3 regions of the Paenibacillus sp. CMM36 genome follow, and region 3 is predicted to be linked to each of the others. Evidence: predicted binding sites of a transcription regulator. Region 3 holds the regulator's gene; each other region holds the start of a gene.
What was found. Region 3 encodes LexA, which represses DNA repair genes until DNA is damaged. Its sites were predicted from a motif close to CGAACATATGTTCG; they were not measured.
Positions count from the first base shown of each region.

Region 1: the regulator LexA is predicted to act here: its motif matches at 1,758-1,771, upstream of addB (helicase-exonuclease AddAB subunit AddB).
Region 2: the regulator LexA is predicted to act here: its motif matches at 1,258-1,271, upstream of recA (recombinase RecA).

Region 1 covers NZ_JBSEDY010000009.1:158,027-161,313, forward strand. The annotation lists gene addB (helicase-exonuclease AddAB subunit AddB) at 1-1,691, opposite strand, end outside; gene ACWA2B_RS18305 (class I SAM-dependent rRNA methyltransferase) at 1,928-3,287, opposite strand, start outside.
Region 2 covers NZ_JBSEDY010000018.1:59,954-63,240, reverse strand. The annotation lists gene ACWA2B_RS24615 (competence/damage-inducible protein A) at 1-1,099, shown strand, start outside; gene recA (recombinase RecA) at 1,341-2,402, shown strand; gene ACWA2B_RS24605 (regulatory protein RecX) at 2,598-3,287, shown strand, end outside.
Region 3 covers NZ_JBSEDY010000004.1:23,168-26,454, reverse strand. The annotation lists gene ACWA2B_RS09690 (GNAT family N-acetyltransferase) at 1-120, opposite strand, end outside; gene ACWA2B_RS09685 (hypothetical protein) at 349-489, opposite strand; gene ACWA2B_RS09680 (hypothetical protein) at 530-694, opposite strand; gene ACWA2B_RS09675 (hypothetical protein) at 930-1,232, opposite strand; gene lexA (transcriptional repressor LexA) at 1,516-2,142, opposite strand; gene ACWA2B_RS09665 (LysM peptidoglycan-binding domain-containing protein) at 2,329-2,697, shown strand; gene ACWA2B_RS09660 (DUF896 domain-containing protein) at 2,806-3,012, shown strand; gene ACWA2B_RS09655 (hypothetical protein) at 3,133-3,287, shown strand, end outside.

The DNA of each region.
Region 1 (3,287 bases), on a different contig from region 3:
TCAAGCACTGCATCCCATACCTGACGATGCTCCTTGGCCTGCTCAGGATTTCCTGCTTCCTCTGCCTGATGAATGAAGGCGTCCAGCTTGTGGCCAATTTCTGCATCCTCCAGTAACAGATATACCGCTTCACACTTCTCAAGTGCAGTTCGTGCCTTGCCCACACGTTTCTCAAACGCACGTAAAGGCGTCACGATTACATCCCGACACAGCTCCATCAAATCCAACGTTTCATCCCGCCTACGGTTCCGTTCCTGCTCCTCCAGCTCCAGTGACAAGCTGGGCACAGCCTGCCACGGGCGACCGTCTGTCCAACGGCTACCTTGTATTCCGCAGGCCAGTACATAGTTTTCCAGACGATCCATCTCCTCGCGGCTCACCCGACCATCCAGCGGCAGGAGAAGATCTGTTTTGACCGCACGGAATACATCCTCATATCGCCAGCGTCGCTGCACGATATCCAGTGAAGCCCGAATCAATTCCACTAAGGGATGATGCAATACACTTCTCCGCTGATCCAGAAATACTGGAACCTCATATTGTTTGAATATCGGTTCCACCCATGACTCATAATCTTCAATATGACGCACAAACAAGGCCATCTCCCGATAACGCGCGCCCTCATCTCGGGCTAAACGACGCATTTCGCGTACAGCCCCTTCCAACTCAGCGCGGCGATTCGCTGCAGCATACAGTTTTATGCCTTCCGGCTGTTCTTCTGTCCACTGCTCTCGTAGCTGCTGCAGCCGCATCCGTTGTTCCTGATTCCGTAACCCTGTACGATATTCAAAGTTAGCCTCCAAATACGCCAACGCCGGACGCTCCTTAAATCTCGGCGGCGGATCAGGGCGAAGTAATTGTGTCTGCGTCTCTATCATCAGCTCGTCTGCCATTCCTTTGAGCTTTACATACGTAGCCGCCGAAGGATGAAACAAATCCAGCTCATGCGGAAGCTGTCCGCTCTCGTAGCTGCGGTTGCAAGTCAGCGCCACTGTCAACGAAGAGGCATGCAGCATAAGTTGCTCCACCACTTTATATTCATGTGGTGTAAACCTACGGTAGCCATCCATCCAAATGTCTGCTCCACGCACAAGGGAAGACTCTGCAATCTGTTCTGCCAGCATGCGCAGCGTATCTTCACCGTCAATATATTTAAGCGTCAGCTCTCGTTCAAAATCCTCGTAGATTAGACTGATATCTTTGAGCTTGCCGCGCAAAATCGGAGTTGACTCTCCAGCAGCGTTCATTCGCTCCAGTTGCTCGGGTACAGACCGAGTATCATTTCCATACTGCTTTAGCTCCGTGAACAATGTATTCAACCGATCCACAAAGCCGAGCTGGTCTCCCGAATCCTTAAACAAATTCAGTTCATCCTTGCGACGACGAATAATTTTATATAAAAGCATCTTCTTGCCTTCTTCCGTTACAGGCACCAGCGCTGAACCCCCAGTTTCCTGCATAACTAAATAGGCAAGACGGTGAAATCCCATCACTTGGGCGCGCACCGACCCCTGAATACCGTTTCCGGCTTCTGTAAGTAACGCATGCTCAGAAGCAAATGACGATTGCTCCGGTACAAGTAACAGCATAGGCTTACCTAGCGGCTCCTCGCGTAACATAGACGTCATTTCATTGCGGATTAACGTACTTTTACCACTCCCAGAGCGGCCAATCAACAAACGGACCGACATGATGCGGCCTCCTTTCCAACGAACAACATTCTATTAAACAGTATAGCATATCAGGCAAGAGAGAAAAGAACGTACGTTTGCCATGTTGTAGCAATTCTTTCTCCCTCTAAAAAATAAATCAGTCCCGCAGATTGGCTTGGTGCACGCCTTCTCTACAGGACTGATTTATACCTAAAACGAGTTTATTTTACCTATTTAATCACCAAAAGGGCGATTGACTTTGACTTTGTATGAAACTACAACTGTGTCCGGCTGCGCACCTCAAAGATGGCGAATTTCAAGTAATGGCCTTCCTCCACACCCAAAATTTGAGGATGGTCCTTACCAGCTGCTCTCCAGTCTACCAGACGAAGGATTTTGCCGGCATCTGCCGCTGCTTCCTTAATGGTGTCCAAAAACAACTCCGGCCGCATGTGGAACGAGCAACTCGCTGTCACCAGATAGCCGCCCTCATTAACGAGCTTCATCCCGTGCAGGTTGATATCTTTATATCCACGTGTAGCCCCTTTGACAGCGTTCTTCGTTTTGGCAAAGGCTGGCGGATCAAGAATGACCACGTCAAAGGTGCGTCCGCCACCCGCTGTCAGCGGCTTAGACGTATCTCCTTTGCCCCCGGCTCGTGCATTGCGTTCCTCTACACCTTTCACCTGATTGCGCAAATATTGAAAAGCATCGTCGACGACAAACTCGACGCGTTCCTCAAAACCGTTCAGCTTGACATTGTCCCGCGCACTTTCAATCGCATGCTCAGAAATATCAAGACAAGTTACTTTTTTAGCACCATATTTACAGGCATTGAGCGTAAAGCTTCCCGTATGTGAAAAACATTCCAATACGGTTGCGCCGTCCCAGAATGGGAATTCAACAACCTTACCACTTTTATTCACTGGCTTCATGACCGTTGTGGCAGCGTCCCCTGAGTCTGTAGCAACTTCTTGTAGCGTAATTCCACTACGTGCTCCCCAACCTGTCATCAACGGTGCTATGGCCGCACGATTTTCACGCTGGTCAAAGAAATAACCCGTCTTCTGGCCCTCTACGATATCAACCTTGATGTGCAGGCCATTTTCCGTCACCACTACATGACGCGGGCAATCACCGTACAAAGGACCCTTCGTTTGTTTCAATCCTTCCAGCTCTCGGATGGATACATCACTGCGCTCATATATACCAACAGGACCCACTACTTCAACGAGCGCATCCCTGATTTCTTCCCTGCGCCGATCCATGCCAAGCGTTAACAGCTGCACAACCAACACATCACCAAAACGGTCTACAATCAGTCCAGGCAAAAAATCAGCCTCGCCGTACACCAACCGATAAGCGTCTCCCCCGGTCACAAAACGTTCGCGGTGCTCCAGACATTTGCGAAAGCGTTGGGCAAAAAAGTTTTGATCCATCGCTTCCAGCGGCTCATAGGACATCACACGCACTGTAATTTGTGAAGCCGGATTATAGTAACCTGTCGCCAAATAACGCCCCTGATGGTTAACAATACTGACCAAATCGCCTGCCTCTGGGTCTCCTTCGATCTTGGCTATTTCGTTTTTAAACACCCAAGGGTGTGCGTGCTCCAGCCTTTTTTTACGGCTGCGT
Region 2 (3,287 bases), on a different contig from region 3:
GAAGCGTGCGGATATTATTTTATTTTCTGGCGGTCTGGGACCGACCCAGGATGATTTGACGAAAGATGCGATAGCGTCTGTATTGGGGCGAAAATTGCACATAGATCGTCTTGCAATGGACAAGCTAGATCAATTTTTTCGTAACCGTGGGGTAGAAATGACCGAAAATAACCGCCGGCAGGCGCTTTCTATTGAAGGTGCTACTCCGCTTGAAAATGAGACAGGGCTAGCTGTGGGCGACGCAATTGCACAGGATGGTAAATTTTATGTAGTTTTGCCTGGACCTCCTAAGGAACTCAAACCGATGTTTGCAAACCAGGCCAAACCTTGGTTGCTTCAGCAGGCATTGAGCGGTGAGGAAACGCCAATTTATTCAAAAATGCTAAAATTTGCAGGGATTGGTGAGTCAGCTCTTGAAACCCGTTTGTTAGATCTGATCCAATCCCAGACAGACCCCACGATTGCTCCTTATGCCAAGGAAGGGGAAGTCACGATCCGTATATCCACCAAGGCGGCCAGCGAAAGTGAAGCATTGATTAAGCTGACGGCTACGGAAGTAGAAATTCAGCAGCGTCTTTCGGAATTTATGTATGCAAGCGAAGATGTTACGCTGGAGAAGGTTATCGTAGATCTAATGGCCAATCGCGGACTCACTGTGAGTGCGGCAGAAAGCTGTACAGGTGGACTGCTGATGGAACACCTCACTTCTATACCTGGCAGTGCTACTATGTTTCAAGGTGGCATCGTGTGCTATTCCAATGAAATGAAGATGAAATTACTCAACGTGCCTTGTGATTATTTAGAGGGGGATCAAGCGCCAGGTGCAGTGAGTAAGGAAGTGGCCCTTGTGCTTGCAGAGCAGGCGAGAATGATCATGGACAGCGATTTTGGACTTTCAGTTACTGGTGTAGCCGGACCTGGGTATTCCGAACGTAAGCCAGTCGGTCTAGTGTATATTGGCATTGCTGAACGCGACAAGGAAACGGAAGTACATGAACTGAGACTGAGTGGTAACCGCGAAACAATCCGACTGCGATCAGTCAAAGCGATTCTGTACAGATTGTGGCGCAGGCTGGTAGAGAACGAGAAACTCTCTTAATCATCTATGTACAGTGTGGGTCGTAGAGTTGTTTTAGATAGATATTCATGATATAATCACCTTATCGGAAGAACCGTTGCAAAGCCTTTTGCCAGCGGTTCTTTTTTTGTTTTAAGAGACAGGTGTAATTACAGAAGAGAGCTGTGTGAATAAAAAAACGAATGTATGTTCGAAAAAATGCTTGGCAAGCGTGTCAAAACAAGGTATTATTAAAGTACAAACAATGAAGGATGTGAGTTTATTGTCAGATCGTCGTGCTGCGCTGGATATGGCGCTCCGTCAAATAGAAAAGCAATTTGGTAAAGGTTCCATTATGAAGTTGGGTGAGTCTACCCACATGCAAGTGGAAACGATCCCCAGTGGTTCGATTGCTTTGGATATTGCGTTAGGAACGGGCGGCTTTCCAAGAGGCCGGGTTATTGAAATATACGGACCGGAATCATCCGGTAAAACGACAGTAGCTCTTCACGCTATCGCAGAGGTGCAAAAAACAGGCGGACAAGCCGCCTTTATCGACGCCGAGCATGCGCTTGATCCGTCGTATGCAAGCAAGCTGGGTGTCAATATTGATGAGTTGTTACTATCGCAACCAGATACAGGAGAGCAGGCGCTTGAGATTGCCGAAGCCCTTGTACGTAGTGGAGCAGTAGACATTGTAGTTGTTGACTCCGTAGCGGCACTTGTGCCGAAGGCAGAGATTGAAGGCGAAATGGGAGATTCCCATGTCGGTCTTCAAGCACGTCTGATGTCGCAGGCATTGCGTAAGCTGTCTGGAGCCATTAACAAATCGAAAACTATTGCTATTTTTATTAACCAGCTACGTGAAAAAGTAGGTGTTATGTTCGGTAACCCTGAAACAACACCAGGTGGACGTGCCTTGAAGTTTTACTCTACGGTACGTTTGGATGTTCGTCGTATTGAAAGTTTGAAAATGGGTAACGACATTGTGGGTAACCGCACACGTATTAAAGTCGTGAAGAATAAAGTTGCCCCTCCATTCCGTCAGGCTGAAGTGGACATTATGTACGGTGAGGGCATTTCCAAAGAAGGTAGCTTGATCGATATCGGTACGGAGCATGACATTGTCGACAAGAGTGGAGCTTGGTATTCCTACGAAGGTGAGCGCCTTGGTCAGGGACGTGAGAATGCGAAGCAATTTTTGAAGGAAAATCCGAACATTGCTAGTACGATCGAGCAAAAAATTCGGGTGGCAAGCAATTTGATTACGACGGTTGCTCCGCCTACAGAAGAAGAGTTGGCACAGCAAGCCAAGGAAGAACAGGAATTGTTGGAGCTTGAATAAAGCTTGGTGAATCCTGATTTGTGAACTGGAGCCAGGGTTATGGCACAATCCGGTTGAATAGCATGATTCTGATGCCCTGCACAGTTGTGCAGGGCATTTTTGCATCAATTAAAGCTGCTTTGTCAGCGGAATCTAACTTTTGCGTAGCAGTTGTCCAAAGACTGCTTTCGTGAATTTCAAAGTGAGGGAAACATATTGCAGTTGGACGATGAAGATGAATATTCTGCGGAAGCAAATAAGCAACAAGAGATTTCTCTTTTTCCGGATCATGAGGAATTGATGATTACTAGGGTAGAGCAGGGACAGGGACGCAAACGTGGACGCTATATCATTCATTTTGGCCCGTATTCATTGTCTGTATTAGAAGATGTAATGATCAAGTACAATATGTTCAAAGGAACGTCATTCGTCAAAAAAGAACTGGAAGATATTGTTCTGGCAGATGAAAAGCAACAGGCCTATGTACTCGCGCTTCGATATTTGGGGCGAAAGCCTCGCACACGTCAGGAAATTGCCCAGCGTTTGGTGCAAAAAGAACTGGATCAGTCTGTTATTGACGAAGTAATGGTCCGACTGGAAAGGGAGCAACTCGTGGATGATGATTTGTACGCCCGCCAATGGGCAAGGCAGCGTATAACTAGCCAACGTAAGGGGAAGATGTGGGTTAGGCAAGAACTCCGTCAGAAAGGCATCTCTAAAGCCTCTATTGGGGAAGCGTTAGGTGAAATCACCGATAATGAGGAGTGGGAGAGTGCTTTGACGATCGGACGTAAGAAATGGAATCAGGTACGTGGTGATATAATGGAGAAAAAAAGGAAAACCTACCCTTTTCTCATGAGACGCGGATATTCGGGGGATATGACACGCCGAGTGGTCAATCATCTC
Region 3 (3,287 bases):
TATATATGACCAAATGTTGTTCTCGTATTTAGGTATAATTTTTCCTGACACAATAAAGCCGTTATTCTCATTTGACTTTTTAAAATCCCCCATATTTGAAAGTGACATTTTAATTATCATGGCTTGTCTCCTTCTGGTTTAATTTCTCTATGCACATTATTCTAAAAGAGAACCACTTTTTCCTGTCTGTTAGATTTATAAAAGAGTAAAATAGTAGCGACTGTTCAACTATGTGTGATATTTACGATCTCGTCCGCTTGCTTAAACGATTCATAGCAGTAGTTAGGTGTGCTGCTTAACACAAAAAAGCAGGAAGAATTTCTCCCGCTTTTTGCATGAAAACGATTATTAACGTCTGCGTTGTCTATCGTTTACGCTAAACAAATTAACAGCCAGTGCGTTACCTCTTGCACGCGCAGTGGCTCTTTGATTGGAACGGATGTTCAATCTTCTTCTTCTTAAATCACGTCTGCAATGTCTTCTGCTCATAATATCACCTCCCTTCAAGAAATGAAGGTGCGGTTGAATCTTAGTGGCGTTTATGCTTACGCTTGGAAATTTTGATATTCAAGGCATTGGTTGCTAGTGCATTTCCGCTTCCTGTTTTAGCAGCTGCGGCTTGAAAGACTTTAACGACCAGATATCTGTTTTTCCCGATGCGATGCTTATACGTTTTAACTCTATTTCTGATCATCTGCATATCTCCTTTGCTTAGTTCTGCTATATATATATGTCAATTGTGATAGTAATGTATCAGCATAAATCTATTAGAAGCAAAAAGAAGCTAGTACCTATATCCCTAAAGGTTAACAAAAAAACTCATGCGAACCTGTCTTCGCCTTTTCAACTTTACGTTGCAGGAGATGTTACAGGCAGGTCGGCATGAGTCTAATGTGTAGAATAAAGATAATATGCAGTTTGTATGAAAATTATTTACTATTAAGGGTGTTAAGTTTTTTTTCGTAGTACGCCTCTTGGACAAGAATATGATTCAGTTGTTCTGAGAGCTGTTTATATTCTTGGCTGGCCTCTGGGTAATTATTTCTTTCGGAAATTACAGCTTCAAGTTGCTTTTCTAAATACCTGAAATGGATGAGTATTTGTATGTACTGAATACGATCGTAGGTTGTTATGTGTGATTTCTCTTCTGCATACAAATGATCCATTGTTGGAACTGCACAGCTTACGACGATAAATATCATAACAAACGCTGAAATTATTATTTTTTTCATTTAATTCCTCCTACAGGGCTATGAATAATTAATATACCATATTTAGCTAAAAGAAAGAAAGATCTATTAGTTTTGCCCACAACAGTATAGCTGTTCAAGATCAGTGGGGGATTATTTGAGACGATGAGGCTGATTTTATAGTAGATACAATAGGAATAGGTTGCTAAAAGGAAAGAATAGTTGTGAGATACATAGTAAGCATGATAACAATACAAAACCGGCTTGCCCTAGGCAGCCGGTTTTGTATTAGGGGATAGAATAACGGGGAAGGAAGAACGAGAAATCAGTGGAAGTCCCGGAAGAGTCCTACAACTTTGCCCAAAATACTGACGTGTGTCAGACGAAGCGGTTCAAAGGCTGGATTTTCAGGTTGAAGCCGGATATGATCTTTTTCTTTGTAGAAGGTTTTAACTGTAGCTTCGTCTTCATCTGTCATAGCTACAACAATATCGCCATTATCAGCGGTCTGCTGCTGACGTACGATTACATAGTCTCCGTTAGCAATCCCAGCCTCAATCATGCTTTCGCCTACAACAGATAACATGAATATTTTATCCTCACCAACAAAGTGTTGGGGAAGAGGAAAGTAATCTTCAATATTTTCTGTCGCCGTAATAGGAAGACCAGCGGTTACTTTGCCGACGACGGGGACACGACTAATGGAGTAATTAATCAAGTTGCTGTTATCCGATTCGTCTTGACCGAGTAACTCAATAGCCCGTGGTTTTGTAGGATCGCGGCGAATGAGTCCTTTTTTCTCTAAGCGATCCAAATGACCGTGAACCGTAGAACTGGAGGCCAATCCGACAGCCTCGCCTATTTCGCGTACAGAAGGGGGGTATCCCTTTAGACGCACTTCATTGCGGATAAATTCAAGAATGGCCTGCTGGCGGCTCGAAATCTTAGACATACCGTATCAACCCCATTTAGTAACGTTTGGGAAAATTATAGCATAGAACCTCCGTTCGTACAAACATAAGTTCTAAATAATCCCTAAAAAAATTGCGAACTTTTGTTCTCTTTTCTATTGAACAAAACAAACGTTCGTGTTATATTGTGAAAACATAAGAACAAACGTTTGGAGGACACAACCATGATGAAATATAGCACCTATCAAAGTATTTTTCCAATGAATATAGAAAATTTACAGGAGACCCGAAAAGAGGGTAGGGCGCGTTTTATGCAGATTATTACCCATACTCTTTTACTTAAGCTTCTTATTATAGTGATTGTTGCTTGGATTGCAGGAGCAGGTGTACTTACGGTTTTCGCGGCTCCTTCAGCTTCCAAGGAAGAAGTGACTAAACTGACAGTACAACCTGGGGATACGTTGTGGCAGATTGCCGCGAATCATAAACCGGAACGAATGGATACACGAGTATATATAGAAGGAATTGTGCGGATTAACGGTTTAGAGGATCGGGGAGTGCAGGCAGGTCAGGTACTCAAGCTTCCTGACTTATGATCTATAGACTATTAGAGCTTGTCAGGGAGCGTAATGCGGGAGCCTTGACAAGCTCTTTTCTACATGTCAAAGTGTATTATATCTTTGCTTTTATGGAGGGGACACAATTTGGATATAGACAGCTTGGTACAGCGCATTAATGAATTAGCGCGCAAAGCAAAATCCGAGGGATTAACAGAAGAGGAAACCACAGAACGTGCCAATCTTCGGGAAATTTATTTAGGTAACATTCGTCGTAATTTTCGGCAGCAGCTAGAAACGATTGAATTTGTGGACGATGATACATCGAAGGGAAATGACGGGCTGAAGCATTAATGTTGTTAAAGCGCCCAAGCCTGCAATTTGCCTTTTGTTTTAGGTACCTCTCATGGTATCTATATAGATCAGCTTTGAGGCAATTGTTTTAATGTAATATATCTGGGAAGGAATTGAGAGATGGCCCGATCATTTGAAAGAAAAGTACGCAAAAACACAGCGCATTTAAATAAATCGCGCAAAAAGCAAGGTATTCAAACCATTAGCGGCGCAGGTTCTGCAATGGATATTTTTCGTGGCCGTAATATTACTGTGCCAATTATGCTGGCTGGTCT